Regions from separate parts of the Mesorhizobium sp. NZP2077 genome, predicted to be linked through region 1. Evidence: predicted binding sites of a transcription regulator. Region 1 holds the regulator's gene; each other region holds the start of a gene.
The links. Region 1 encodes PhoB, which activates phosphate uptake and scavenging genes when phosphate is short. Its sites were predicted from a motif close to TGTCATNNANCTGTCAT; they were not measured.
Positions count from the first base shown of each region.

Region 2: HGP13_RS25830 (LTA synthase family protein) is a predicted target of PhoB. The motif match lies at 5,723-5,739, and genes of this name have one in related genera.
Region 3: phnF (phosphonate metabolism transcriptional regulator PhnF) is a predicted target of PhoB. The motif match lies at 6,506-6,522, and genes of this name have one in related genera.

Region 1 covers NZ_CP051293.1:1,415,433-1,425,377, forward strand. Annotated here, with positions in the region: gene pstA (phosphate ABC transporter permease PstA) at 1-210, shown strand, start outside; gene pstB (phosphate ABC transporter ATP-binding protein PstB) at 207-1,010, shown strand; gene phoU (phosphate signaling complex protein PhoU) at 1,036-1,743, shown strand; gene phoB (phosphate regulon transcriptional regulator PhoB) at 1,763-2,452, shown strand; gene HGP13_RS06970 (ROK family protein) at 2,465-3,715, opposite strand; gene xylF (D-xylose ABC transporter substrate-binding protein) at 3,987-5,027, shown strand; gene HGP13_RS06980 (sugar ABC transporter permease) at 5,173-6,504, shown strand; gene HGP13_RS06985 (ATP-binding cassette domain-containing protein) at 6,518-7,330, shown strand; gene HGP13_RS06990 (CHASE domain-containing protein) at 7,482-9,122, shown strand; gene HGP13_RS06995 (YMGG-like glycine zipper-containing protein) at 9,209-9,454, opposite strand; gene HGP13_RS07000 (hypothetical protein) at 9,538-9,864, opposite strand.
Region 2 covers NZ_CP051293.1:5,140,686-5,150,630, forward strand. Annotated here, with positions in the region: gene HGP13_RS25800 (YicC/YloC family endoribonuclease) at 1-479, opposite strand, end outside; gene mltG (endolytic transglycosylase MltG) at 637-1,764, opposite strand; gene HGP13_RS38055 (hypothetical protein) at 1,763-2,035, shown strand; gene fabF (beta-ketoacyl-ACP synthase II) at 2,023-3,285, opposite strand; gene HGP13_RS25815 (acyl carrier protein) at 3,320-3,556, opposite strand; gene fabG (3-oxoacyl-[acyl-carrier-protein] reductase) at 3,756-4,493, opposite strand; gene fabD (ACP S-malonyltransferase) at 4,554-5,501, opposite strand; gene HGP13_RS25830 (LTA synthase family protein) at 5,778-7,706, shown strand; gene HGP13_RS25835 (pilus assembly protein) at 7,712-9,349, opposite strand; gene rpsF (30S ribosomal protein S6) at 9,814-9,945, shown strand, end outside.
Region 3 covers NZ_CP051293.1:1,749,370-1,759,314, reverse strand. Annotated here, with positions in the region: gene HGP13_RS08710 (aldo/keto reductase) at 1-600, shown strand, start outside; gene HGP13_RS08705 (ABC transporter substrate-binding protein) at 944-1,939, shown strand; gene HGP13_RS08700 (sugar ABC transporter ATP-binding protein) at 2,113-3,666, shown strand; gene HGP13_RS08695 (ABC transporter permease) at 3,663-4,628, shown strand; gene HGP13_RS08690 (zinc-binding alcohol dehydrogenase family protein) at 4,699-5,715, shown strand; gene phnF (phosphonate metabolism transcriptional regulator PhnF) at 5,731-6,480, opposite strand; gene phnG (phosphonate C-P lyase system protein PhnG) at 6,602-7,063, shown strand; gene phnH (phosphonate C-P lyase system protein PhnH) at 7,063-7,674, shown strand; gene HGP13_RS08670 (carbon-phosphorus lyase complex subunit PhnI) at 7,677-8,789, shown strand; gene HGP13_RS08665 (hypothetical protein) at 8,786-9,091, shown strand; gene HGP13_RS08660 (alpha-D-ribose 1-methylphosphonate 5-phosphate C-P-lyase PhnJ) at 9,097-9,945, shown strand, end outside.

The DNA of each region.
Region 1 (9,945 bases):
CTTCTTTTCACGGCGCTGAACAACCAGTTCTGGTCGAGCAATCTCAACGCGCCAATGGCCAGCCTGCCTGTGACCATCTTCCAGTTTGCTCTCAGCCCTTACGAGGAATGGCAGCAGCTGGCCTGGACTGGCGCACTCATCATCACATTGACGGTTCTCGCGCTCAGCATCGTTGCGCGCAGCCTGACCGGACGCAGAGAGGACAAATGAGCCAGATGTTGTCTCCAGACATGACGATCGCCGCCGAGGCAGCCGCCAAGGTAAAGATCGAGGTCAAGAACCTCAACTTCTACTACGGCCAGTCGAAGGCGCTGAAGGATATCACGCTGTCGCTGCCCGAGCGCAGCGTCACCGCTTTCATCGGGCCGTCGGGTTGCGGAAAGTCGACGCTGCTGCGCGTCTTCAACCGCATCTATGAGCTCTATCCAAAGCAGACCGCCGAGGGCCAGGTCCTGCTCGACGGCCAGAACGTCCTCGACCGCTCGCAGGATCTCAACCTGCTGCGCACCAAGATCGGCATGGTGTTCCAGAAGCCGACGCCGTTCCCGATGTCGATCTATGAGAACATCGCTTTCGGCGTCAGGCTCTATGAGAAGATCAGCAAGGCCGAGATGGACGGCCGCGTCGAGCAGGCGCTGAAGCGCGCAGCCCTATGGAACGAGGTCAAGGACAAGCTCAATGCCAGCGGCCTCAGCCTGTCAGGCGGCCAGCAGCAGCGGCTGTGCATCGCCCGCACCGTGGCGGTGAAGCCGGAAGTCATCCTGCTCGACGAGCCGGCCTCGGCGCTTGACCCGCTGTCGACCGCCAAGATCGAGGAGCTGATCGACGAGCTGCAGGCCGACTACACGATCGTCATCGTCACCCACAACATGCAGCAGGCGGCGCGCGTCTCGAAGCAGACCGCCTTCATGTATCTGGGAGAACTGGTCGAGTTCGACAAAACCGAGAAGATCTTCACGTCGCCTCGCGAGAAGCGCACGCAAGATTACATCACCGGCCGCTTCGGCTGATCGCACGCATACGAGGACCAGGATCATGGCCGAACACACAGTCGCAGCCTTCGACGAGGATCTCGGACAGATCAGCAAGCTGATCAGCGACATGGGCGATCTCGCCGGCTCGATGGTCGGCGGGGCCACCAAGGCGCTGCTGAATTCCGACAACGCGCTGGCACAGCGTGTGGTCTCCGACGACGCCATCATGGACGCGCGCCAGCGCGAACTCGACGACCGCGCCATCACGCTGATCGCCAAGCGCCAGCCGATGGCCGACGATCTGCGCCATGTCGTCGGCTCGATCCGCATGGCCGGCGATCTCGAGCGCATCGGCGACCTTGCCAAGAACATCGCCAAGCGCGTCGGCACCGTCGGCCTCGCCACTACGCCGCGCGACCTGTCGCATTCCATCGACGCCATGGCGCAGCTGGTGCTGATCCAGGTGCAGGGCGTGATCGAGGAGTACGCGGCCGGCGATGCCGCCGCACTTGCCAAGCTCAGGAATGACGACGAACGCATCGACGTCAAATACACCTCCGTCTTCCGCGAACTGTTGACCTATATGATGGAGGACCCGCGCAACATCACGGCGTGCACGCATCTGTTGTTCTGCGCCAAGAATCTCGAACGCATCGGCGACCACGTGACCAACATCGCCGAAAACGCCTACTATGTCCTGACCGGCACGCAGTTGCCCGCCAACCGTCCAAAACAGGATGAGACGGCGATGTCGGCGCCCGCGGCCTGACGCAAGAGGTAACCAATCGATGATCGCGCCACGCATTATGGTGGTGGAGGATGAGGAGCCGCTGGGGGTGCTGCTCCGTTACAATCTTGAATCCGAAGGCTACCAGGTGGAGGTGGTGCCGCGCGGCGACGAGGCTGAGATCCGCCTGCAGGAGAACGTGCCCGACCTTCTCGTGCTCGACTGGATGGTGCCGGCGGTGTCCGGCATCGAACTCTGTCGGCGGCTGCGGATGCGGCCCGAGACCGAGCGGTTGCCGATCATCATGCTGACCGCGCGGGGCGAAGAAAGCGACCGCGTGCGCGGGCTCTCGACCGGCGCCGACGACTATCTGGTCAAGCCGTTCTCGACGCCGGAATTCATGGCTCGCGTCAAGGCGCTGCTGCGCCGCGCCAAGCCGGAAGTTCTGTCCAGCGTGCTCAAGGTCGGCGACATCGTGCTCGATCGTGAATCGCACCGGGTCTATCGCAAGAAGAGCGAGATCCGGCTCGGGCCGACCGAATTCCGCCTGCTCGAATTCATGATGCGTCATCCCGGCCGCGTGTTCTCGCGCAGCCAGCTGCTCGACAATGTCTGGGGCGAGACGATCTACATCGACGAGCGCACGGTGGACGTGCATGTCGGCCGGCTGCGGAAGGCGGTCAACAATGGCCGCATGCCCGATGTTATCCGCACCATCCGTGGGGCGGGCTACGCGATCCGCGAGGATTGAGCGTGACCTGATTCAGGCTACGTTTTTCTTTACGGCAAGGCCTGATTTCGCCTGCACACCCGGTGCGAAGATCTCTTGGTCGACGAAGGTCAGCGCGCGCATGGCGCAGCCTTCGCGGATGAGGGGAAGTTCGTTCGGTTCGGTGTCGAAGGAAATCGATTTCGAGTGCTGGCCGCCGGCGGTCTGGGCGATGGCCTCGCGCAATGCGGGCTCGATCAGGTCGAAGGCGGCGGCGCTGACGCCGACCATGGCGACGGGTGCTGGATCGATCAGCGCGAACAGGCTGCCGAGGCCGTAGCCCAGTGCCTCGCCCGCCTTGCGATAGGCTTCGCGCTCGGGCCCGTCGCGTTCGCGTGCCGTGGCGGCGAGCGCCCGCATCTGCGCGTCGCTGACGTCGGCCACCGGCTCGGTGTCCTCACTGAGCTGCCTGGCGTTGCGCCAGATGGCGTAGTTGCCGGCATAGGCCTCGACGCAGCCGCGGCGTCCGCAGCGGCAGAGCGCGCCGCCGGGCCGATGGATCATGTGGCCGAACTCGCCGCCTGAGGAATGGGTGCCGGTGAACAACTCGCCCTTCAGCACCAGGCCCATGCCGATGCCGTGCGACAGAAGGATGGCGATGAAGTCGTCGCGGTAGCGCTCGGGATCGCGCCAGCGCAGCGCCACCGCCATCATGTTGCAGTCGTTTTCCATGGTGGCGGGGATGCCGAACTCGGCCTCGAGTATGTCGGCGAAGGCGATGTTGGTCTGCGGCGTGATCGGCGACCAGAGCATCGCCCGGGCCTCGGTGTCGGTGATGCCCTGGATCGCCAGCGCGATGCGGGCGACGCTGCGCACGTCGATATCGGGATCCTCGAGGCGCCGCCGCACGATGGCGACGCATTCGCCGATCAGCGCTTCGCGCGACATGGTCAGTGTGTCCAACCGGCGCTGTTCCTCCGATACCACCTGGCCGGCATAGTCGATGACGGCGACGGAGAGGAAATTCAGCGACAGCACCACGGTCATGACAGCCGCGGCCTCCGGGTTGAGGCCGAGGCCGACCTGCGGCCGGCCGCGTTTGAGCGCGCCGGCCTCGCTCGGCTTGCCTTCGGCCAGGATGCCTTCGCCGATCAGGTCGGAAGAGATAGCCGATATGGTCGAGTGGCTGAGGCCGGTGGTCGCGGCAATCTCGGTGCGCGAGGGTCGACCGGCCCGGCGCACGGCCGCAATCACCATCGCGCGGTTGCGCCGGCGCAGATCGTCGTGGCGGATTCCGACCGACATCTTTCCCATATCCTCCCGGTCGCCGCGGTTCCTCCGGCCCCTCGAACCCTGCCGACGACACGGGTAAATACTGGCAGAAGCGGCCCGTCCTGTCATTTATTTATTCCGAGGCTCGAAAAAAATTCACAAGGGCATCAAAATCGATCAGAATCGTTGTTGACAGCGTTCCGGTGTTGGACCAGTGTTTTTTCGAGGCTCGAAAAAATAGAGCCTTTGTGCCGGCCTTTAGGGCCAGTTTGGTCGCGCCATACGCGGCGCAGGGAGGAATATCATGAAGAGATTCACAGCCGCCATCCTGGCGGGTGTCGCCATGTCGCTGACGCTTGCGTCGGTCGCGCAGGCGAAGGACAAGGTCATCGGCGTTTCGTGGTCCAACTTCCAGGAAGAGCGCTGGAAGACCGACGAAGCCGCCATGAAGAAGGCGATCGAGGCCGCCGGCGACAAGTACATCTCCGCCGATGCGCAGTCCAATCCCGGCAAGCAGCTTACCGATGTCGAAAGCCTGATCTCGCAGGGCGCCAATTCGCTGATCATCCTCGCGCAGGACGCCTCGGCCATCGGTCCGGCCGTGCAGAAGGCGTTGGACGAAGGCATTCCGGTCGTCGGCTATGACCGCCTGATCGAGAACAAGGACGTCTTCTACCTGACCTTCGACAACAAGGAAGTCGGCCGCTTGCAGGCGGCCGCGGTGTTCAAGGCCAAGCCGGAAGGCAACTATGTCTTCATCAAGGGCTCGGGTGCCGATCCGAATGCCGACTTCCTGTTCTCGGGCTCGATGGAAGTGCTCAAGGCGGCCATCGACAGCGGCAAGATCAAGAATGTCGGCGAGGCCTATACGGACGGCTGGCTGCCCGCCAACGCCCAGAAGAACATGGAGCAGTTCCTGACCGCCAACGACAACAAGGTCGACGCCGTGGTTGCGGCCAATGACGGCACCGCTGGCGGCGTCGTCGCGGCGCTGACGGCGCAGGGCTTGGCCGGCACCGTGCCGGTGTCGGGTCAGGACGGCGATCATGCGGCGCTGAACCGCATCGCGCTCGGTACCCAGACCGTGTCGGTTTGGAAGGACGCGCGCGAGCTCGGCAAGAACGCAGCCGAGATCGCCTCGCAACTGGCTGACGGCAAGAAGATGACCGACATCGCCGGCGTCAAGGACTTCACGACGCCCGGCGGCAACACCGTCAAGTCGCTGTTCCTGACCCCGGTCGCCATCACCAAGGACAATCTCAACGTCGTCATCGACGCCGGCTGGATCAAGAAGGACGAAGTCTGCGCGGGCGTCGCCGCCGGCAGCGTCGCCGCCTGCAACTAAACGGCGCAATACCGTTTGATATCAACGCCGCGGCCCAAAAGCCGCGGCGTTTCTCAAGCGGCTTCCCGCTTCAAATGACTGCGGAAAGCAAATAGCATCCATGTTCCGGCATCCGCGCCAGACGGTAAACCGGTGGGAGGATAGCATGACCGACACGACCTCTAATCAACCGGTCGGCAGCACTGCGGCGGATAAGGCGCGTGCATCCGAACTCAGCGCCGTTGGACGGTTTCTCAACGCTACCGAACTCGACACGCGCATGCTCGGCATGGTCGGCGCACTGCTGGTCATCTGGGTCGGCATCCATATCCTGTCGGGCGGGATTTTCCTGACACCGCGCAATCTGTGGAACCTGTCGGTGCAGACCTCGTCGGTCGCGATCATGGCGACCGGCATGGTGCTGGTTATCGTCATGCGCAACATCGACCTCTCGGTCGGATCCGTCGAAGGCGTGATCGGCATGATCATGGGCGTGGCGCAGGCCGAATTCCTCATTCGCGTAATCGGTTTCCAGCTTGGAAATCCGTGGCTTTGGATCATCGCGCTGGCGGCCGGTGTGGTGCTTGGTCTCCTGATCGGCGCATTCCAGGGCTTCATCATCGCCTATATGGAGGTTCCGGCCTTCATCGTGACGCTGGGCGGCCTGCTGGTCTGGCGCGGCATGGCATGGCTGATCACCAGCGGGCGCACGGTCGCGCCGCTCGACACAGCCTTCCAGCTGATGGGTGGCGGACCGCGCGGCTCGATCGGCGCTACCGCCAGTTGGATCGTCGGTGTCGTCGCCTGCGTGGCGGTCGCTTTCATGCTGCTCAACGGCAGGTCGCAACGCAAGCGGTTCAGCTTTCCGCTGCGCCCCGTTTGGGCCGAGACCTTGCTTGGCGTGGTTGCTTGCGCCGCTATCCTTGGCGCCGTCTGGATCGCCAATTCCTATCCATGGCCGATCGGCATCGTGCGCCAGTACGCTCAGCAGAACGGCATTACCATTCCCGAAGGCGGGCTGTTCATCGCGCATGGCGTTGCCATACCGGTGCTGATGGCGGTGGCCGTGGGCATTATCATGACCTTCATCACCAAGCGCACGCGTTTCGGCCGCTATGTCTTTGCCATCGGCGGCAATCCGGAGGCGGCCGAACTTGCCGGCATCAACACGCGCTGGGTGACCATGAAGGTGTTCATGATCATGGGCGTGCTGGCCGCGATCAGCGCGGCGATCTCGTCGGCCCGCCTCAACGCATCGACCAATGCGCTGGGCACGCTGGACGAGCTTCTGGTCATCGCCGCCGCTGTCATCGGCGGCACCTCGCTCGCCGGCGGCGCCGGCACGGTGATGGGCGCCATGCTGGGCGCGCTTCTGATGCAATCATTGCAGTCGGGCATGGTGCTGCTCGGCATCGACTCGCCGCTGCAGAGCATCGTCGTTGGTGCCGTGCTGGTCATCGCCGTGTGGCTCGACACCGTCTATCGCAAGCGGGTTTAGGGGGAGAAAAATCATGGCTGACAAAATCGCTCCCGCAACTGCACCCTCTGGCACGCCGCTGATCGACATGCGCAACATCTCGATCGCCTTTGGCGGCATCCGGGCCGTCGACGACGCCTCGATCGATCTTTTCCCCGGCGAGGTCGTGGCGCTGCTCGGCCATAATGGCGCTGGCAAGTCGACCCTGATCAAAATCCTGTCGGGCGCCTACAAGCGCGATGCCGGCCAGATCTTCGTCAATGGCGAGGAGGCTTCGATCGCCAATCCGCGCGATGCCAAGAAATACGGCATCGAGACCATCTACCAGACGCTCGCTTTGGCCGACAATGTCGATGCTGCCGCCAATCTGTTCCTCGGCCGCGAGCTGATGACCGGATGGGGCACGCTCGACGACGTTGCGATGGAGGCCGAGGCGCGCAAGGTGATGGGCCGGCTCAATCCGCGCTTCCAGCGCTTCAAGGAGGCGGTGATCAAGCTGTCTGGCGGCCAGCGGCAATCGGTGGCGATCGCACGTGCGATCCTGTTCAACGCCCGCATCCTGATCATGGACGAGCCGACGGCAGCCCTTGGTCCGCAGGAAACGGCGCAGGTCGGCGAACTGGTCAAGCAGCTCAAATCCGATGGTATCGGCATCTTCCTGATCAGCCACGACATCCACGATGTGTTCGAACTGGCCGATCGGGTCTGCGTCATGAAGAACGGCCAGGTCGTCGGCACCGCGCGCACCACCGACGTCACCCAGGACGAGGTGCTCGGCATGATCATCCTGGGTAAATGTCCTCCGGGCGCCATTCCCGGGCCGGGCGCGCTGAAGATCGCGGCCTGAGGCCTGCCGGCGGCCCGGCATGGGCTGATCGGGCATTGCCGGTTGCCGCTCACGTGATATGCCAGTGATCGCGATGGCTTGGCCTTGCCATTGTGTTGGCCTGATGACTTGCCCATAAAGGTCCGGAATTGCCCATGGACCGCATCATCCGTTGAAGAAACTCTTTCCTATCGTCGCGTTCATCGCCGTTGCGCTGATCAGCATGACCATGGCGGGGTTCGCCTATTTCGCAACGCAGGAAGCCTCCCGCATCAAGTTCGAAGCGGCGGCCGACGACGCCCTCAACAGGATCGAGAGCCGGATCGACCTGCATCTGTCGCTGCTGCGCTCGACACAGGCGCTGTTCGACGCCCGCAATGGCGACATCTCCCAGAGCGAGTTCAAGGCGTTCTTCAACGCGCTGGATGTCGACAACAATTTCGCCGGCCTGCGCGGCATTGGCTTCCTCGGGCTCGCCAAGACGGGCGACGAGGCGGCTGTCGAACGCGACATCCTCCACGATTTCGGCGCCAGCCATCCGGTCTATCCGGACACGACGCAGCCCTGGCGGGCACCCATCAAGCTGTTTGAGCCGCTGGATCCGTCGAACCAGGCCGCCATCGGCTACGACATGTTCAGCGAACCGGTGCGGCGCGCGGCGATCGAGAAGGCAATGGCCGATGACCAGCAGCACGCGAGCGGGCTGGTGCAACTGGGCCAGGGCACGGGTGCGACACAGACCTTCCCCGGCTTCCTGGTCTTTGTGCGGCTCAACGTCGAAACCGCGCCGGAGGTCATCAACGCATCGCGATCCTCGACCGCGGGCTTTCTCTACGCGGCCTTCCGGGCCCGCGACCTGTTCCAGATCGCACTCAGCCGGGCGCCGCTGTTGCCGGTCAACACCGAGATCTATGACGGCGCGGTGAACAGCGACAATCTGTTGTTCCGGTCGGAGACGCCGCCGGCTTCATCTTTTGGCGACCGGTTGCTGGTCACCCGCAAGATCACGGTGGCCGGCCGCCCGTGGACGGTGCTGTTCAGGCCGACCAGTGCTTTCTCGCAACCGTCGTCGCGTGCCATCCCGGTGATGCTGGGACTGTTCGGCCTGCTCGCGGCCGGTGCCATCGCGCTGGTGGCGCGCTATCAGGAGCGGGCCTATGAGGCAGCGTCGCGGCTGCACGAGACGACCGAAAAGAGCCTGCTCGAAAAGGATCTGATGCTGCAGGAGATGAAGCACCGCATCAAGAATTCGATCACCAGGGTGCTGGCGATCGCGCGGCAGACGGCTTCGCGGGCGACCGACGTCAACGAGTTTTCGGCCTCCTTCTCGGCCAGGCTGCAGGCGATGGCGGCCTCTCAGGACATGCTGACGCGCTCGCGCTGGCAGAAGGCCGATCTCGCCGATCTCCTTCGCATCGAGCTTGGCCAGGTGTTCGGCAAGGACCTGCCCGAGGGTCTCCTGTCCGGGCCGGAGGTGCTGCTCGACGAGACCACGACGCAGGCGCTTGGCCTGACATTCCATGAACTGGCGACCAATGCGCTGAAATATGGCGAAGCCGGCAATTCCGCCAATTCGCTCAGGAGTGATTGGGCGCTCAAGGTCGACTGGTCGGTGCAAGGGCGTGGGCGCGAGCGGACGCTCGCGCTGAGCTGGCGAGAGGCCGGAAAGAAAAAAGTCGAGGCGCCGGTCGAGACCGGTTTCGGCACCAAGCTGATCGACCTTAATGTCACGCGCGAGCTGCGCGGCACGATCAAGCGCGATTATCAGGCCGATGGTCTGAAGGTGGAAATAAAAATTCCGCTCACGGGCTGACAGCGCACCGTCAGACGGAAAGGCGCTCCAGTCATGAAAACCCGGGGACCAGCGGACCGGTCCCCGGGTCGACTGATATCGCCGAATTAGTTGCAGCGAGCCGTGTAGATCCGGCCGTGATGGTCGCGATACTGGCAATAGCCGTTTTGCAGGTTGCGGACCAGCAGGCCGGAACCGGCACCGACAGCCGCACCGATCAGTGCGCCCTTGCCGCCGCCGACCAGACCGCCGATACCGGCGCCGATCAAGCCGCCGCCAACCACGTCCTTCTCGGTGGAGGTGCAGCCGCTGAGAGCGGCCACCGCAACCATGGCAATAATCATCTTCCGCATAGAGTCACTCCTCACTTTGTGTCCACACTTTGGTAAGCTCCAACAGCCATTTAGCACGAAATGACGGCCTTTGCTGCTCGAATTTATTGTTGGCTAAGATAGTCTTTTTCCGGGCGCACTGCGTTTGATGCCATGACCAGGCTGGAAATTGCAAGTGAGGCGTCAAGGTTACCATCAGGACGCACATTCCAGACGATCTGATCGTAATCATCCTCGAGCGCGGGATCGACAGCGAGACACTTGGCGACGATACGCTGCGCCTGTCCCTGCACGTCGCCCATGGCGAAGGGACGTTCGGCGGTGCATTCGTCGGCGGTTTCGAAAATGCTCACCGGTACCTGCAACTCACGGCACTCGGTCATCGAATTGGTACAACCGATGACCAGCAACAATGCAGCGATGTGTTCCATGGCGACATGCCCTCTCGCCACAATAACGGCTCACATCGGCCAAAAGTTCCTGAGCGTTCCGGATCACACGCGAATAAATGC
Region 2 (9,945 bases), 3.6 Mb from region 1:
AAAGCGAGTGCCGCACCCTCGCCCTGCCGTGCCTGTTCCAGCCCTTTCAGTGCCACGTCGAGCGCAGCCATGATGGCGATGTCGAGCGCGGTGCGCGCCTCTTCGGTTTCCACGGTCTCGGGAATGTCGAGCACGCCACGCAGCGACAGCAACCCGTCAGCCGTCGCGGGGGCAACGCCGAATTGTTCCTGCAGCCGCTTCGCCAGCCCGGCAAGGTCCTTTAGAAAGACGTCGTTGACGACGGGTTGCGCCTGCGCGCCGGCGGCGCGGCCGATGGTCAGCGTCGCCTGGAAATTGCCGCGGGCGAAACGCTTCTGCAGCGTTTGCCTGACCGTCGGCTCCAGCCGCTCGAAACCCTGCGGCAGCCGCAGCCGCACCTCGACGCTCTTGCCGTTGACGGACTTGACCTCCCAGGCGATCGAGGTGCCGTCACGCTCGGCGACGGCACGCGCAAATCCGGTCATGCTCTGCAAATTCATGTCGCCTGCACCCCCCTGGCGCATCACCCCAAAGCCAGTTTTCCGGACGGGGCAAGTGCTGCTTGAAAACAACCACGCCGCGGGTGCGTCGCAATCGGACGCCTGGCGTTCTTTCAAATGTCAGGCTGTCGCCTTCCGGGCAACGCCTTTCTTCGTCTTACTGGGCGTCACCCGCATCGCCGCCGGCATCGCCATTGTCGCCACCGGTGCCGTCGCTGCCATCGGCAGGCTTGTCTGTAGCGGGCTTGTCGTCAGCAGGCTTGTCGGCATTGCCGTTGGTATCAGAGGCAGCGGCAGCCTTGGCCGCGTCATCGGCCTGCTTCTTCTGCAATGCACGATAACGGGCGACGTTCTCATTGTGCTCGTCCAGCGTCGCGGCAAAGACGTGACCGCCCGTGCCGTCGGCAACGAAATAGAGATCGTCGGTCTTCGATGGATTGGCCACGGCCTCAAGCGCTGCGCGGCCCGGATTGGCGATGGGCGTCGGCGGCAGGCCGCTGATCACATAGGTGTTGTAGGGCGTCTGCTTCTGAATGTCCGACTGGTAGATCGGGCGGTCCGCTGGCTTCCCCTTGCCACCGAACAGACCATAGATGATGGTCGGATCGGATTGCAGGCGCATGCCCTTGGCCAACCGGTTGAGGAAGACGGCGGCAACGCGCGAACGCTCGTCACCCCTGCCGGTTTCCTTCTCGACGATCGAGGCCAGGGTGACGAAGTCCTCGACATTGGCGAGCGGCAGGTCCGGCGCGCGACGCTGCCAGACCTCGTCGACCAGCTTCTTCTGATCGGCCACCAGCTTGTCGATCATCTGCTGGCGCGTCGCACCGCGCGTGAAGCGCAGCGTGTCGGTGGCAAGGCTGCCCTCGGGGGGCGTTGTCGGCGGCATGTCGCCGCTCAAGGCGGGCTCGCCGGCGATACGCTGCAGCGCCTGCTCAACCGTCAGCCCTTCCGGAATGGTCAGCGAGTACATCACCGACTTGCCGCTCTTAAGAAGCTCCATGATGTCGCGCATGGATGCCCGGGGCTTGATCTCGTATTCGCCGGCCTTGAGCGCGGAATCATTGCCGAAGGCACGCACGCCAAGGCGGAAGACGCGGGCGTCGCTGATCAAGCCGCGGCGCTCAAGCTGGTCGGCGATGTCCGCGACACCAGTGTTCGGCTTGACCAGGAAGGTGTCGCCATTGGCCGAGGGACCGGCTTCGGTGAATTCCTGCTTGCCGAAGTAAAGCGCCGCGCCCGCTGCCAGAACCATCAGCATCACCAAGGAAATGACGAAGTTCATGAACACGACGACCTGGCTGCGCGAAGCGCGCGAGCGCTTCGGCGGCGGCGTTCCGGCTTCCGGCCGCAAGGCCTCGCTGGCTGTCTTCGGCACGATCGGCCCGGTGTTCGCCGGCCGCTGCCCGAATTCTCCGTTGCCCGACGGATTTGTGTTCATTTTGCCCTACCGTTTGATCGCCCAACGAATCCCCTGCGGCAGAGTAGGGGCGAATATGGCAAAATTGACGGCAGACCGAAGCATCGCCCGGCAGCCGGACGATCAGCCATTATAGCGCTGGAACACAAGCGAAGCGTTGGTGCCGCCGAAACCGAAGGAGTTGGACAGCGCCACGTCAATCTGGCGAGCCCGCGGCTTGTTCGGCACCAGGTCGATCGCGGTTTCGCGCTCCGGGTTGTCGAGGTTGATGGTCGCCGGCGCGACATTGTCCCGGATGGCGAGGATCGAAAAGATGGCTTCGGCGGCACCCGCCGCGCCCAAGAGATGGCCGATCGACGACTTGGTCGACGACATCGAAATCTTCGACGCCGCATTGCCGACCAGCCGCTCGACGGCGCCGAGTTCGATCGTGTCGGCCATGGTCGAGGTGCCGTGCGCATTGATGTAGTCGACATCGGCGGGCGTAAGCTTGGCCCGGTTCAACGCAGCCGTCATGCAGCGGAAAGCCCCGTCACCGTCTTCAGCCGGAGCCGTGATATGGTAGGCATCGCCGGTGAGACCGTAGCCGGTCACCTCGGCATAAATCTTCGCACCGCGCGCCTTGGCGTGCTCCAGTTCCTCAAGCACCACGACACCGGCGCCCTCGCCCATGACGAAGCCGTCGCGGTCACGGTCATAGGGCCGCGACGCCGTCTGCGGCGTGTCATTGCGATCGGTCGACAGCGCCCGACAAGCGGCGAAGCCGGCGATAGACAGCCGCGTCACCGGCGCCTCGGCGCCACCGGCGACCATGACGTCGGCATCGCCCCACATGATCAGCCGGGCCGCATCGCCAATGGCGTGCGCGCCGGTCGAACAGGCCGTGACGACGGCATGGTTCGGGCCTTTCAGCCCGTGCCGGATCGAAACCTGGCCGGAGACGAGATTGATGATCTGGCCCGGGATGAAGAAGGGGCTTATGCGGCGCGGGCCGCGTTCCTTGAGGATCATCGCGTTCTCGGCGATGCCCTCGATGCCGCCAATGCCCGAACCGATGAGCACGCCGGTGGCGCATTGCTCTTCGTGGGTCTTGGGTTCCCAGCCGGAATCCTTCAGCGCCTCATCGGCGGCTGCAATCCCGTAAAGGATGAAATCGCCGATCTTGCGCAATTCCTTCGGCTCTAGAACGGCCTCGGGATTGAAGGTGGCATTGCTGCCGTCACCACGCGGAACGACGTGGGCGATCTTGCAAGCAAGATCCTCCACCTCGAACTCGGTGATGCGTTTGGCGGCGCTGCGGCCGGTCAGAAGTTCCTTCCAGCTGTGCTCGAAGCCCATGCCGAACGGCGACAACAACCCTAGGCCCGTGACGACGACACGCCTCATCGCAGGTCCTCCCCGGTGATGACTGCGGAAAGCGTCAGGCCGAAGCCTTGTCGATGTACTTCACCGCATCGCCGACCGTCAGGATGGTCTCGGCTGCGTCGTCGGGAATTTCGACGCCGAATTCTTCTTCGAACGCCATGACGAGTTCGACCGTGTCGAGGCTGTCAGCGCCCAGATCATCGATGAAGCTCGCCTGCTCCGTCACTTTGTCGGCATCGACGCCAAGGTGCTCGATGACGATCTTCTTGACGCGCTCTGCGGTGTCACTCATTTGGGGCATCCTCGTCTTTTGTTTGTCTGTCTTCGTTAGCGGGCAGAATGCCGCTAATCAAGCTGAAAGATGGTCCTGCCGGAAACGCCACGGCCACGGACCGGTTTTTGCCCGAACCGCCGGGTTGCGGGCCGCATTACACGAAAAATGGCTGAGGTCCAAGGCGAAATGGTCTCTTTTCACAGCCCTGCTGTATCCGTCAAATCATCGCCATGCCGCCGTTGACATGGATGGTCTGGCCGGTGACGTAGGCGGCTTCGTTGGAGGCGAGGTAGGCGACAGCGGACGCCACTTCAACACTCGTGCCCATGCGGCGCGTCGGAATCGCCGCCATGATCGCCTCTTTCTGCTTGTCGTTAAGCTTGTCGGTCATCGCCGATTCGATGAAGCCCGGGGCAACGCAGTTGACGGTGATGTTGCGGGTGGCGATCTCCTGCGCCAGCGATTTGGAGAACCCGATCATGCCGGCCTTGGAGGCGCAGTAATTGGTCTGGCCGGGATTGCCGGTCACGCCGACCACCGAGGTGATGTTGATGATACGGCCATGGCGGCGGCGCATCATCGGATGGGTGAGTTCGCGGGTCAGCCGGAAAACGGCGGTCAGGTTGACCTCCATCACCGTGTCCCAGTCTGCGTCCGACATGCGCACGAACAGGCCGTCCTTGGTGATGCCGGCATTGTTGACCAGGATATCGACGCCTTCGAGCTCGGCCTCCGCCTTCTGGCCAAGCGCCTTGACCTCGTCGCGGTTCGACAGATTGGCCGGGAACAGTTTGACCCGGTCGCCGAGTTCGCCTGCCAAGGTCTCCAGTTTCTCGATGCGGGTGCCGTGCAGGCCGACAATGGCGCCTTGCGCATGCAGCACGCGGGCAATCGCCTCGCCGATGCCTCCCGATGCGCCGGTGACGAGCGCCTTGCGGCCGGTCAGTTCGAACATGTTTTGTCTCCTGATCTGAGAGAACAGCCTTCACACGGAAGGGGTCAAATCGCCAGTAGATTATGCAAGCGCGGCCAGCGCTGTCTCGACATCGGTCGATGTGCCGACCGACGCGGTAGCGATGTCGCGGTTGATGCGCCGCGCCAGGCCCGACAGCACCTTGCCGGCGCCGACCTCGTAAAGCGTTACAACGCCGTTGGCGCCGAACCATTCCACCGTTTCGCGCCAGCGCACGCGGCCGGTTATCTGCTCGACCAGGCGCCGCGCGATCTCGTCGGGATCACCGGTCGGAGTCACGGTGATGTTGGACAGCACGGGCACCGCCGGCGCATGCTTGGTTATCCCGGCGAGCGCGTCGCGCATGACATTGGCCGCCGGCGCCATCAGCGCCGAATGGAAGGGCGCCGAGACCTGCAGCATCAGCGCCCGCTTGGCGCCCTTTTCGGTGCACAGTTTCGCCGCCAACTCGACCGCGGCCTTGGCGCCGGAAATCACCAGCTGGCCGCCACCATTGTCGTTGGCGATCTGGCAGACCTTGCCGGCCCCTTGCGCGGCCTCGGTGCAAGCGGCTTCGACGTCCGCCTGCTCCAGCCCGATGATGGCCGCCATCGCGCCCTCGCCCGCCGGCACCGCCGCCTGCATGGCGTTGCCGCGAATGCGCAGCAGCCGTGCGGCATCGGCAACGGAAACAAAACCCGCGGCGGCAAGGGCCGAATATTCGCCCAGCGAATGGCCAGCGACATAGGCGACCTTGTCCTTCAGCGAGAAGCCGCCCGCTTCCAGCGCCCTGATCGCCGCCAGTGACACCGCCATCAGCGCCGGCTGCGCGTTGGCCGTCAGCGTCAAGGTCTCTTCAGGACCTTCCCAGATCAGCTTCGACAGGTTTTCGCCGAGCGCGTCGTCGACTTCCTGAAAGACCCTGCGTGCCTCGGGAAAGGCATCGGCGAGATCCTTGCCCATGCCGACAGCCTGGCTGCCTTGTCCCGGAAAGGTGAATGCAATGGCCATGCGAGGGCTCCAAGACTGGTTTGCTTGCCTATAACACGCGTTTTTCTTGCCTGTGGCGCAAGGCAGGCTGCCAAGTCAAGCCCGGTTCAATGCGGTCCCAGGACTGCACCGTGTGCCGAGTGCCTGTTCCGAAAGGGCTTTTTTGGCGATCACACCTGATGAAAACCGCTCACGAATCGTTCGCTGGCTCTTCTTATTTCCGCCACAGGCGCTAGCTTTGCGTGACAATTATATGACAATCGAGTGACTTGGGTTGTCGCTGGGTGGGAAGTCAAAGTGGCAAAGAGTTCGAAACGCGCCGCTAAAGCCGCGCCTCAGTTCCTGGAAGACGATCCGTCCACCGGCTATCTGCCGGGCCGGAGATGGCCGGTCGTCCGTTACGGATTGGTCAGCCTGGCGATCTCGGCCATCCTGGTGTTTGCCATCGAATTGATCGTGCGCGGCGACCTCGCCGGCACGGTCTCCTTCTTCCTGCAGCCGCTCAAGCCGGGCTGGACGACCATCGTCGTGTTCGCGCTGATGCTGATCGGCCTCGACGCCGTGCTTGGCCGCAGCCATCAGAGCCTGATGATCGTCGCTCCATTGACTCTGTCGCTGGCCTTTGTCGGCCACCAGAAATCGCATTATCTCGGCGATCCACTCTACCCCACGGATTTCCTCTACTCCCGCCAGATCTTCGCGCTGCTGCCGCTCCTGGTGCGCGACCGGCCGATGACCGCGCTCGCCATGGTCGTCGGCATCGTCGCCGGCCTGTCGCTGCTCGTCTATGGCTGGCGGCTGTGGCACCGCAAGGTTCCAGCACTCAGCCGCAAGGGCCGCCTTGCCCGGCTGACGCTGGCGGTGCCGCTGCTCGCCTTCTTCGTCTCGATCATGGACTACGCCACCTTCTCCTGGACCAGGGACCGGCTGCAGATCATCCCGATCATGTGGGACCAGAAGGAAAACTATGCCTCCAACGGCTTTGCGCTCGCCTTCGCGCTCAACGTGCCGATGGCCCATGTCTCGGCACCGCCCGGCTACTCGGACAAGGCAATCGCGGCGATCGACCGGCCGCAGATGACCGCCTCGGTACCCGATGAAAAACCCGACATCATTGTCGTCATGAGCGAATCCTTCTGGGATCCGACCAAGCTGCCCGGTGTCACCATTACGCCGGATCCTATTCCCACCGTGCGGGCATTGCGTTCCGGTTCGATGTTCTCGCCTGAATTCGGCGGCATGACCGCCAATATTGAATTCGAGGCGCTGACCGGCTTTTCCAACGCTTTCCTGCCGGCCGGCAGCATCCCCTACCAGCAATATGTGCGCACGCCGACACCTTCGATTGCGACCTTCCTCAAGAGCGAGGGCTATAGGGCGCGTGCCATCCATCCCGGCACCAACTGGTTCTGGAACCGTGGCGCGGTCTATGCCGATTTCGGTTTCAATGATTTCAAGTCGGAAGAGACGCTGCCGCCCATGGAAAAGCGCGGACCGCTGGCATCGGATGCGGCAATGACGGACGAGATCATCCGCGAAGCCGACGCCAGCGACGAGCCGGTCTTCTTCTTCGCGGTCAGCCTGCAGAACCATGGCCCCTATGAACCGAACCGCTATGACAACCCGACCCACACGGTGCAGGCGCCCATCAGCCAATGGGCGCGCGCCTCGCTGCTGAGCTACGCTGAGGGGTCAGCCGACGCCGACCACGGCCTTGAACGGCTGATCGAGTGGGCCAAGAAGCGCGAGCGGCCGACGATTGTCGCCTTCTTCGGCGACCATCTGCCACCGCTGGGGCCGGTCTATGTCGAAACCGGTTTCCTGAAGGACAATGTTGCGCCTCGCAAGGAGCCGACGCCGGAAGCCGCGCTTGAACATCACCAGACGCCGCTGATCATCTGGTCGAACCGCTCCGGTCCGGTCGAGAATCTGGGCGCGGTGAGCCCGGCATTCCTGCCCTATCATATCCTCACCGCCGCGGGCATCACCCACCCCTACTACACAGGCTTCCTAGGCGAGGTGCGGGAGCACTACCGCGTTGTCGACCGCAACCTGCTGCTGACCCCGGCTGGCGAGGCGACACCCGATTGGTCGCGGCAAAAGGAGATCGACCCGACGATCAACGATTTCCGGCTGATCCAGTACGACATGATGTTCGGCAAGCGCGGTGCGGCGCCCGACTTCTTCCCCGAAACGGTCGACAAGGTTGTCGCCCATACGAGCTGACGGGTTCAATTCGTCAATTGCAGCTTCGAGAATTTGTTGGCGATCTGCTGAAAAACGTTCGGCAGTTTTGCCGGATCGTTGACGGCATAATAGCCGCTCGGGTCGGAAGCGCAGGCGCTGTAAAGCGTGCGGTTGGCGGCGGTGTCGGACTGCAGCACCATTGTGTAGATCTGCACGCCCTCGTTCTTCAACTGCGTGCACACGCTCTTGGTCCAGCCGTCGACATTGCGCGCCGCCGTCGTCTGGTTGTCCGAGCCGAAACGGCCACCAGCCAGGTAGCCATAGGATGTGTAGTCGGACTTGGTCGGCTGATTGCTGGCGCCATAGACGACATTCTCGCCATCGGTAAGCAGCATGACGATCTTGCTGACGCCTGGCGTCTTGAATGGCGCCCCGTCGGTATAGGGTGCGCCGGGTGACAGCACCCGCATGCCCCACGACAGACCCTCAGAGACGTTGGTGCCGGAACCGTTCCATTCCGTCATCTGGCTCGCCGCCTTGCGCAATTTGTCGAAATCGTCGGTCAAGGGAACGACGGGCGTCGGGCAGGAACGGTTGGCGCCAACGGTGATCGCGCTGCCGGTCTCGGTGACGATCTTGTTCGTCGACGCGACATATTTGGCGACCTTTTCCAGGTCAGCGCCCAACAGTGCGTTGACCACGCTGCCAAGCAGGCCGCTGAGGTCGATGCCCAGTATGTTGACGCCCGGCTCGGCGAGTTTGACCTTGTCGATGGTGTCGTCGAGGTATGAATTGTTGTAGCCGGTGGCCGAGTTGCCGTAGGAGCCTGACGGTTTGGTGGCAGGCTCTGGATCGTCGGGAGCGAAGTAAGGCACGAACAGCGTGTCGGGTTTGTTCGGATCCGGAGGCGTATCAGAGATGTTGTAGGTGCCGGGGCGAGCCTCGACGCAGCCTTTCCATCCGGTATCTTTCCACCCGCCCTTCAGCCCCAACTGGTTGAACAGCGCCATATGGTTCAGCCGCTTGCCGTCAATGACGGGGAAATTGATGCCATTGGTCGAGGACTTGCCGTCCATGTCGATCCAGGACGGGTCGAACCCGTCGCCATTGACATTGACCGCCGTGACGAAGGGAACCAGCGAGGCACGCACTTGGCGCGTCGGCGATTTTGTCGCCTCGAGCGTGTCCAGCAGTGACTTCGTCGCTGTTCTCAACGCCGTCATGCGGGCGCCGGCCATCGAGCCGGTATTGTCCAGCACCAGCACGACTTCGAGCTGATTGTTCGATTCGACAGCCGAGGCATCGACGACAATGTGCTTGTTCTGGCCAAACAGGAAGGCGAAGTTCAAATTGACGTCCGCCGAGGCGACAGCTTTCGTCTTGATGTAGTTGACGCCTTTGTCGACGGTCAGCGTCGCCTGCGCATTGCCGAGTTCGCCATGCCCGGCAATGTTGGCCTGAAAATAGCGGTTGAATGCGTCGGTGCGGGTGATGTCGAGATCGCCAAGATGCGAGGAGGCAAGATTTGCGGAGTCGAGCGCATTCTGCAGGTTGCTCTTGGCTCGCATGATGGTGGATACGTCGACCGCGAAGGCCACGGCCGACAGGATGGCCGGCAGTCCGAGCCCCATCAGAAGCGCGAAATTGCCGCTCTTGGAGCGCCAGAATCTGTTGAGAATCATCCTTACCCCCGGAAATGCTCACCGCTTGATCTGCGCGGGTTGCCCGGGCTTTTGCGCCATCCATGATGAACCGACCGTTGACGGCGGGAGCGCAACCCGGCACAACCTGAAATTGTGGTTAAGGGCCGGTTGCCGGGAAATCACAGCCTTGTGGCGTCGCCGCTTGATTTTCCGGCGGCCTGCGACATCGATAACGCCGCTTGCCCTTGCCTTATCAATGGATTGCTGTATAGACGCCGCCAATCTGCCGGTCCCAGCTGGGGGCTGAACGGAGGGCCGGAGGTTTTATCAAAAGCCTTCGTGTGAAGCCAGAAGTGCTTCCGCCTCCCGTGTCTCCGCTCTCGACCGTCTCGTCATGCTCCTTTCTTCCCCGCCCCTTTAACCGGGACCAGCGGGTCAGAGAAGTTGCAGAGGCTTTTGCCGCCGGGAACCGGGAGAGAAACGAAGAAAGGCACGAAGACATAATGGCTCTTTACGAACATGTGTTTCTTGCCCGGCAGGACCTCTCGCAGCAGCAGGTCGATGCGCTTGTCGAACAGTACAAGGGCGTCATCTCCGCGAATGGCGGGTCCGTCGGCCGGGTCGAGAACTGGGGG
Region 3 (9,945 bases), 330 kb from region 1:
GATATCCTCTATGTGCACGACATCGGCGCCTACACGCATGGCGTCGAGAAGACCAAGCTGCACTTTCGCCAGCTGATGGACGGCGGGCTCAAGGCGCTCGAGGAGCTGAAGCGCTCCGGTACGATCTCCGCCTATGGACTCGGCGTCAACGAAGTGCAGATCTGCCTCGACGTGATGCGCCGGGCGCCGCTCGACTGCATCCTGCTCGCCAGCCGCTATTCCTTGCTCGACCGCAGTGCGGAAGCCGAACTGCTGCCGCTGTGCCGGGCGCAGCAGACGTCGCTGGTCATCGGCGGTGTGTTCAACTCCGGCATATTGGCGACCGGACCGGTGCAAGGCGCGCATTTCGACTACGAGCCCGCCAGCCGCGATATGCTCGACCGTGTTGACGCCATGGAGAAGATCGCCGGCGAAGGCGGGTACCCGCTGGTCGCGGCCGCATTCCAGTTTCCCCTGCAAGAGCCAACGGTCGCCACCGTGCTGACCGGCACCGCCAAACTGGCGAACCTGACACGCAACCTCGAACTGCTCGACGTGGACGTACCGGAGACGGAGTATCAGAAATACCGTCCCTACACCGTGGTGCAGGAGTTGGGATGAAGCCGGCATCTTACCGACATGCCCTTGACGACGGGCTCCAACTTCACAAACCTGCGACCTCGCCGAGAGAATGAACATTCCATATTGACTAAGTCATGGAATTAATATTCCATGACTCTACGGAACGAAACGGGAGCTTCTGGCTGCATCTTGGGAGGAGCAGCGTGCGAATGTGTCTCTGCCTGCCATGGGAAGTCAGGCGCGAAACACCGCTTGCATCGTCCAGACTGATGCACTATCAAAACAGCGCAACTGTTTTTTATTGATAAAGTTCCGTTTGGGCCGCGCCTATCCGGACGGAGCTTTCCGTAACGTTCACCGGGCGACTTAGGGAGGAATCCTAATGAAATTCGTGACCAGCATTCTCAACCGCCGCGCCGTCATGGCGCTGGCAGCAGCTTCGATGCTCGCCGGCGTCATGCATTCGGCGCCGGTTTCGGCGGCGGACGTGACCATTCCGATCATCGTCAAGGACACCACGTCCTTCTACTGGCAGATCGTTTTGGCCGGCGCCCGCAAGGCAGGCAAGGATCTCGGCGTCAATGTGCCGGAACTCGGCGCCCAGGCTGAAACCGACGTCAACGGCCAGATCTCGATCCTCGAAAACGCCGTCGCCGGCAACCCGGCTGCCATCGTCATCTCGCCGACAGAGTTCAAGGCGCTCGGCAAGCCGATCGATGAGGCAGCAGCGAAAGTCAAGGTTATCGGCATCGACTCTGGCGCCGACTCCAAAGCCTTCACCTCGTTCCTGACCACCGACAATGTCCAGGGCGGCCGAGTCGCCGCCGACGGTCTGGCCGCGGCCATCGGCGCCGCCAATGGCGGCAAGGTCGAGGGCAAGGTCGCGCTGATCACGGCCCTTCCTGGCGCCGGCTCGCTCGAGCAGCGTGCCCAGGGCTTCAAGGAACAGCTCAAGGCCAAATATCCAGGCCTTGAACTGGTCGCCGACAAATATGCCGACGGCCAAGCCACCACCGGCCTCAACATCGCCACCGACCTGATCACCGCCAATCCGGACCTCAAAGGTATCTTTGCCTCGAACCTGATCATGGCGCAGGGCGTCGGTCAGGCTGTCGCCGAGAACAACCTCGGCGGCAAGCTCGCGCTGATCGGTTTCGACAGCGACGAGAAGCTGATCAAGTTCCTCAATGACGGCGTCATTTCCGGCCTCGTCGTCCAGGACCCGTACCGGATGGGCTATGACGGCATCAAGACCGCGCTCGCCGCCTCCAAGGGCGAGAAGGTCGAAGCCAATGTCGACACCGGCGCCAATCTGGTGACCAAGGCCAACATGAAAGAGCCCAAGATCGACGCACTGCTCAACCCGAAGCTCAAGTGAGCCTAGCGTCTACAATCGTTTCCGGGGCCTCGGGCCCCGGAAACATCCACTGCCGGCACAAACGGCTTGGCAACCCGAAAGCTTAGGCTAGGCTGCCTTTCGGGGCGCGAGTACTTGCCTCGCCGCGTGCCAGTCGTGTGGCCTATCTGGGAGGCCAATCTGGGAGGATTGTCATGATTTCGACGGCGCAGGATCTGCATCCCGCCCCCGCGCTGGAACCAGGGCGGACCATCCTCGAATTGCGCGGGCTGGAGAAGCGCTATCCCGGCACGCACGCGCTGAAGCCGGTCAATCTCGCCTTCAAGTCGGGCGAGATTCACGCCATCGTCGGCGAGAACGGCGCCGGCAAATCTACGCTCATCAAGCTTCTGACCGGCGTGATGCCGCGCACATCGGGCGATGTCTTCTGGGAAGGCAAACCGGCGGCCCTCGCGACCCCGCATGAGGCAATGGCGCTCGGCATCAACGCCGTGCACCAGGAGGTCGTGCTCTGCCGTCATTTGACGGTCGCCGCCAACATGTTCCTCGGCGAGGAGAATTCACGTTTCGGCATCCTGCAGCAGCGCGCCATGGTCAGGGAGGCGCAGAAGATCATCGACGATCTCGGCTTTGACCTGCCGGCGCATGTCGTGCTCGGCGAGCTCACCATCGGCCAGCAGCAGCTGATCGCCGCCGCCCGCGCCACCGTGCGCGGCACCAAATTCCTGATCTTCGACGAGCCGACGGCTTATCTGACCCGCAAGGAAGCCGACCAGCTCTTCACGCTGATCCGCCGGCTGAAGGGCGAAGGCGTGACGATCATCTACATCAGCCATCGCATGGAGGAGGTGTTCGAGCTCGCCGATCGCGTCTCCGTGCTGCGCGACGGCACGCTGGTCGGCACCAGGAACATTGCCGAGACCAACGACGCCGAGTTGGTCAAGATGATGATCAACCGCTCGATAGAGCAGGTCTACCACAAGGAGCATTTCGCCCCCGGCGCTACAATCGTCGAGACCAGGAACCTGTCGGGCAAAGGGTTCGAGAATGTCTCGATGACCGTCCGTGCCGGCGAGATCGTCGGACTTTACGGCCTGATCGGCGCCGGCCGCAGCGAATTCGTCACTACGCTTTATGGCCGCCACCGCAAATCGGCAGGTGAGATCCTGTGGGAAGGCAAGCCGGTTCAGGTCAATTCCGAGCATGACGCGATCAAGCTCGGGATGGCGCTGGCGCCGGAAAGCCGCCGCGACCAGGGCCTCTGCCTCAATCTGCCGGTCGGCCTTAACCTCAACCTGCCGATCTACAAGCGCATCTCCAGCAATTTCTTGATCTCCAACACCAAGGAGAAGGCAGAGGCCGACCGCCAGATCGCCGGCCTCCGGATCAAGACGCCGACGCGCGGCGCGCTGGCGTCCAGCCTTTCCGGCGGCAACCAGCAGAAGATCGTCATCGGCAAATGGCTGGCGCATGGCGCCAAGCTGTTCATCTTCGACGAACCGACGGTCGGCGTCGATGTCGGCACCAAGGCCGAGATCTACCGCCTGTTCGGCGAGCTGCTGTCGAAGGGCGCCGGCATCATCCTGATCTCGTCCTATCTGCCGGAGGTCTACGAACTGGCCGACACGCTGCACGTGTTCCGGCGCGGCAAGCTGGTGGCCACGCATGGGTTCCACACCGCCAGTCACGAGGACATTCTCACGCAGGCGCTTGCTGAGAAACAAGAAAAACTGGGAGGACAGACATGAGCATCGAGGCGATCCCCGCCGAAAAACCGAAGCGCAACTACAACGTCCTGTTCGGATTGACGCTGCTGGCGCTGTTGGTGCTGCTCTGGATCGTCCTTTCGCTGGCGACGCCAAGCTTCGCTTCAGGCAACAACATCGCCAATCTTCTGCGCCAGGGTTCGATGATCGCCATCATGGCGGTCGGCCAGACCTTCGTCATCATTACCGGCGGCATCGATCTGTCGGTCGGCGCGGTGGTCGGCTTCGCCACCGTCGTCGTCGCCATGATGATCAATGCCGGCTTCCCGATCTGGCTCGCCATTCTGGTGACACTGCTGGTCGGTGTCGCCATCGGCATGTTTCACGGCTTCGGCATCGTCAAGATGGGCCTGCCGCCCTTCATCATCACGCTGGCGACGCTGACCTCGCTGCGCGGCATCGGCCTTTTGATGACCAACGGCAACTCGATCAACATCAACAGCGACACATTCACCGCCTTCTCGCGCAACTCCTTCATTGGCATTCCCAATCTGTTCTGGATGGTCATCCTGGTCGGCATTCCGGCCTATATCTTCCTCCATCACAGCCGCTGGGGCCGGTATCTGTTCTCGGTCGGCTCCAACGCCGAGGCGTCGCGCCTATCCGGTGTCAATGTCCCGCGCACCATCTACATGGCCTACACGCTGTCCGGCCTGTGCGCGGCCTTCGTCGGCGTGCTCTTGGCCGCCCGCATCGGCATCGGCAACCCGACCCAGGCCGAGGGCTGGGAGCTGCAGGCGATCGCTTCATCGGTCATCGGCGGCACGTCGCTGTTCGGCGCGGTCGGCTCCGTACATGGCCCGCTGCTCGGCGCCTTCATCCTGGCCACCATCAACAACGGCGCCAACCTGCTCAACGTCAACTCGTTCTGGCAGCGCATCATCACCGGCGCGCTGATCATCATCATCGTCTACTTCGACGGGCTGCGCCGCCGCGGCAAGTAGACCATCCCTGGCATCAGACTGGCCCGCATGACAGCGGGCCGGCGACGCCGTGAACAGACTGGATTGAAGCATGAAAGCCGTCGTCTGCCGCTTACCCGGCGAGCTTGTCCTGGAAGACCGCCCGGCGCCTGGCGCCCCGCCCGCCGGCTGGGCGCTGGTCGCGGTCAGCCACGTCGGCATCTGCGGCACCGACTACCATATCTTCGAGGGCAAGCACCCGTTCCTTGCCTATCCCCGGATCATGGGTCACGAAGTGTCAGGAACCATCGTCGAGACCGGTGACGGCGTCGACCTTGCCGTTGGTGAGCCGGTCGTCATCAACCCCTATCTCTCCTGCGGCAAGTGCATCGCCTGTCGGCACGGCAAGCCCAACTGCTGCGTCAGGATCGAGGTGCTCGGCGTCCACCGCGACGGCGCCATGTGCGAACGCATCCTGGTGCCGGCGCAGAATCTTTATCCGGCAAACGGCCTGTCGCTGGCCGACGCTGCCGCCGTCGAATTCCTCGCCATCGGCGCGCATGCCGTACGGCGCGCACGGGGCGAGCCCGGCGCCCGCACGCTGGTCATCGGCGCCGGCCCGATCGGGCTCGGCACCGCCATCTTCGCCCGCATCGCCGGGCTCGACGTAACACTGCTCGACATGAGCACGGAACGGCTCGATTTTGCCGCGAACGAACTCGGTTTCCAGAGCCTCGACGGGTCACGTGGACCAGTCCCGGATCTAGTCAGGGAAGCGACGTCAGGCGAAGGCTTCGACGTGGTCTTCGACGCCACCGGCAACACCCAGTCAGTGCAGTCGGCCTTCGCCCATGTCGCCCATGGCGGCACACTGGTGCTGGTCAGCGTCGTCAAGGACGACATCGTCTTTTCCGACCCTGAATTCCACAAACGCGAAATGACATTGATCGGCAGCCGCAATGCGCTGCGCGCCGACTTCGACCACGTCGCCGCCTCGATCCGCAACGGTGCGGTGCCCCTGGCCAAGCTCGTCACGCACCGCACATCGCTTGCCGATACGCCGCGTGATCTCGCCCGCTGGGCACATGAAAAATCCGGCCTGATCAAAGCCGTGATCGAGGTGGGGTAGCCGGCCGCCGCCGGCTCACAACGCCGACAGCTTCAGTTCCACCCGTTCCGCCGGAAAGCGCGATTCCGAAAACTGGATCGGCTGGCCGTCCGGCGTAACGTTGACGGCGACCGTCACCAGCACGATGGCGCCCGGTTGGAGGTCTAGGTCGGCGAGATCGGCCGCATCTGCGTGGCGCGCCGACAGCACGGTCGATTGGCGGAGATAGTCGTCTATGCCGAAACGGGCCAGCGACGCGGTGATCGAGCCGGTCTCAGCCATCGCCTTGTCGATGCCGGCAAAGCGCCTGGCCTCGAACCAGCCGGCAGCGCGTGACACCGGCCGCCCATCGGCTTCGCCGCGGGTCTCCAGCCTGATCACCTCGGCGCCCCTGGCCAGGCCAAGCCCCTCGGCGACTCTCTGGCTGGCCGGCTCGATCGATGAGGAGAGCAGCACGATATGCCGTTCCGACGTCTGCCCTTGCAGGCCGGTCGAAAAACGTGTGCGCGCGCCGATCGGATAGGACAGCCGCCTGCGTGGCAGCACGAAGGTACCGCGTCCCTGCTCGGCCCGCAGCACCCCTTCCTGCACAAGCGCCGATATGGCGCTGCGCACCGTGTGGCGGTTGACGCCATAGCGCTCGGCAAGCGCCACCTCCGGCGGCAGCGCGGCATTCTCGGCGAAATCGCCGGTCGCGATCGCCTGCAAGATACTGTCGGCGATCTGCCGCCACAGCGAGACGCCGCTGCGCCGCTCGATACTGTCGGCTTCCTGTCGCCCGATCATGAATTGCCCCCATGCTTCCACCGCTTGTCATCCACCCGTCATGGACACGCGCTAGGTAATATGTATAATTTGTATAGTTGTCTATATCAATAGACAAATTTAGCAAAGAGGAATGCTGCCGATGCGAGGACAGGAAGCCCGCGACCAGGCCGAACGCAAGGCCGCCATGGCGACGCTGGCGCAATCGAGCGGCGACGACATCGTCCGGCTCTGGAACGAAGCCGGCCTGCCTTCGCAGGCCGAACTGCTGCGCGGTCCCGAGACCGGCCTGGTGACGCTGCGCGGTCGCATCGGCGGCGGCGGCGCGCCCTTCAATGTCGGCGAAGCGACCGTCACCCGCGCCACTGTGCGGCTGCCGTCCGGACAGGTCGGCCATTGCTACGCGCTTGGGCGCGACAAGCAGAAGGCCAAGCTCGCGGCCATCGCCGACGCGCTGTGGCAGGACCCTGCCCGCCGCGCCGAGGTCGAGGCCCGGCTGATCGCGCCTTTGAGGTCGGCACTCACCACTGCCGAGGAAAAACGCCGGGCAGAGACGGCGGCAACGAAGGTGGATTTCTTCACCATGGTTCGCGGAGAAGACTGATGGATATCGCAGCGCAATCGATCGAGGGCGGCTTCACCGATCCGGTCTTCAACGCCCAGACCGTTTTCCGCGCGGTCATGGACGCTATGGCGCGGCCGGGCAGCGTGCAGTCTTTGCCGGCCTTGGCCCGCCCGCCGGCGCCGCTCTCGGCAACTGCTGGCGCCGTAGCGCTGGCGCTCTGCGACAACGACACGCCACTCTGGCTCGACCCGGCCCTGCACGCCTCCGCCGCGATCGGCTCCTGGCTTGGTTTCCACACCGGCGCGCCGCTCGCCAACACACCCGCCGACGCGCATTTCGCCTTCGTCGCCACGCCGGCCGAGATGATGTCGCTCGACGGCTTTTCGCAGGGAACGCAGGATTATCCGGACCGCTCGACCACCTTGATCCTGCAGGTCAGTGATCTCACTTCGGGCGCTCCGCTGCTGCTCGAAGGCCCCGGCATCGAAACCAGCGCCACGATCGCGCCGGCGCAGATGCCGCGTCATTTCATCGAGCAGTGGAAGCAGAACACCAAGCGCTTTCCACGCGGCGTCGACATCATCCTCGCCACAGCTGGCGGCATAGCCTGCCTGCCGCGCACGACGCGCATCAAGACGATGGAGGCTTGAAGATGTATGTCGCGGTAAAAGGCGGCGAAGCCGCAATCGCCAACGCTCACAGCCTGCTTGCCGACCGCCGCCGCGGCGACCGTTCGGTTCCGGCACTGCGCCTCGACCAGATCGTCGAGCAGCTGGCGCTCGGCGTCGACCGGGTGATGAGCGAAGGCTCGCTCTACGACCGGGAACTCGCCGCACTCGCCATCGTCCAGGCGCGCGGCGACATGATCGAGGCGATCTTCCTGGTGCGCGCCTATCGCACCACGCTGCCGCGCTTCGGCTACAGCAAGGCCATCGACACCAGCGCTATGCGTGTCGAGCGGCGTGTCTCAGCGACCTACAAGGACCTGCCCGGTGGTCAGCTGCTCGGCCCGACCTTCGACTACACCCACCGGCTGCTCGACCCTGAGCTTGCCGCCGGCGCCGATGTCGCCGAACCCTTGCAGCGCGAGACGGAAGCGCAAGCAATGCCACGCGTCTCGGCGATCCTTGCCCGCGAAGGCCTGATCGAACCGGATGGCGACATGCCGCAGGACCATGTCCCCGGCGACATCACCCGCGAGCCGCTGGAATTCCCGATGGCCCGCGACATCCGCTTGCAGGCGCTGTCGCGCGGCGATGAGGGTTTCCTGCTGGCACTTGGCTATTCCACCCAGCGCGGCTACGCCCGCAACCATCCCTTTGTCGGTGAAATCCGCATCGGCGAAGTCGAGCTGGAGTTGGACGTTCCCGAACTGCCTTTCGCCGCTCCGCTCGGCACGGTGCGGGTCACCGAATGCCAGATGGTCAACCAGTTCAAGGGGTCGGCCAAGGCGCCGCCGCAATTCACGCGGGGCTACGGCCTGGTCTTCGGCCAGAGCGAGCGCAAGGCCATGGCCATGGCGCTCTGCGACCGGGCGCTGCGCGCCTCAGAGCTCGGCGAGGACATTGTTGCCGCCGCCCAGGACGAGGAGTTCGTCATCTCGCATTCCGACAACGTCCAGGCGACCGGCTTCGTCGAGCATCTGAAGCTGCCGCACTATGTCGACTTCCAGGCCGAGCTCGACCTCGTGCGCCGCATGCGCGCCGAATATGAAGCCCGCGAAAATCCGGCGAAGGTCGAAGAAAAGCGGGAGGCCGCGGAATGATCGAAGGTCCGTCCCACCGCGCAATGAACTCAGTGCCCACTGCCTCCATGGCCACCACCGTCGTGGGAATGACCGCCATAGCCATCATACCCGGGGTAGCCACCATTGCCGCCGCCGCCCGCGGACTCACCTTGCGAGCCGTCTCTTGGCTCGGGCAGGATCATACGCCGAAGGAAAAAAGCCACTGCGCCGGCAAACACCAGCAGCAGGATTCCGAGATGCATCCATCCGGTCGAGTCCATCTGAATTCGCACCTGTTTCCGCGTCTTGGACGCCAATTCAATAGCACAATGTGGATGTGATCGCCATGACCGACATCGCCACCTACAACTTCGCCTATCTCGACGAGCAGACCAAAAGGATGATCCGCCGGGCGATCCTGAAGGGCATCGCCATTCCCGGCTATCAGGTGCCGTTCGCCTCGCGCGAGATGCCGATGCCTTATGGTTGGGGCACCGGCGGCGTCCAGGTCACCGCCTCGATCATCGGCCCCGATGACGTGCTGAAGGTGATCGACCAGGGCGCCGACGACACCACCAATGCGGTCTCGATCCGCGCCTTCTTCAAGAAGGTCGCCAATGTCGCTGTGACCACCGACACCGCCAGCGCCACCATCATCCAGACCCGCCACCGCATTCCCGAACATCCGCTCACCGCCGGCCAAGTGCTGGTCTATCAGGTGCCCATTCCGGAGCCGCTGCGCTTCCTCGAGCCGCGCGAGACCGAAACGCGCAAGATGCATGCGCTGGAGGAATACGGCCTCATGCATGTGAAGCTCTATGAGGACATCGCCAAGCACGGCCGCATCGCCACCACCTATGCCTATCCGGTCAAGGTCGAAGGCCGCTATGTGATGGACCCCTCGCCGACGCCGAAATTCGACAACCCGAAGATGCACCGCTCGCCGGCCCTGCAGCTGTTCGGCGCCGGCCGCGAAAAGCGCATCTATGCGGTGCCACCGTTCACCGAGGTCGTCAGCCTCGACTTCGAGGATCATCCGTTCGAGGTGCAGACCTTCGACCAGCCCTGCGCGCTGTGCGCCGCCGAGAATGTCTATCTCGACGAGGTGATCCTCGACGACCATGGCGGCCACATGTTCGTCTGCTCCGACACCGACCACTGCGAGAAGCGGCGGGCCGATGGCCATCGCGGCCAC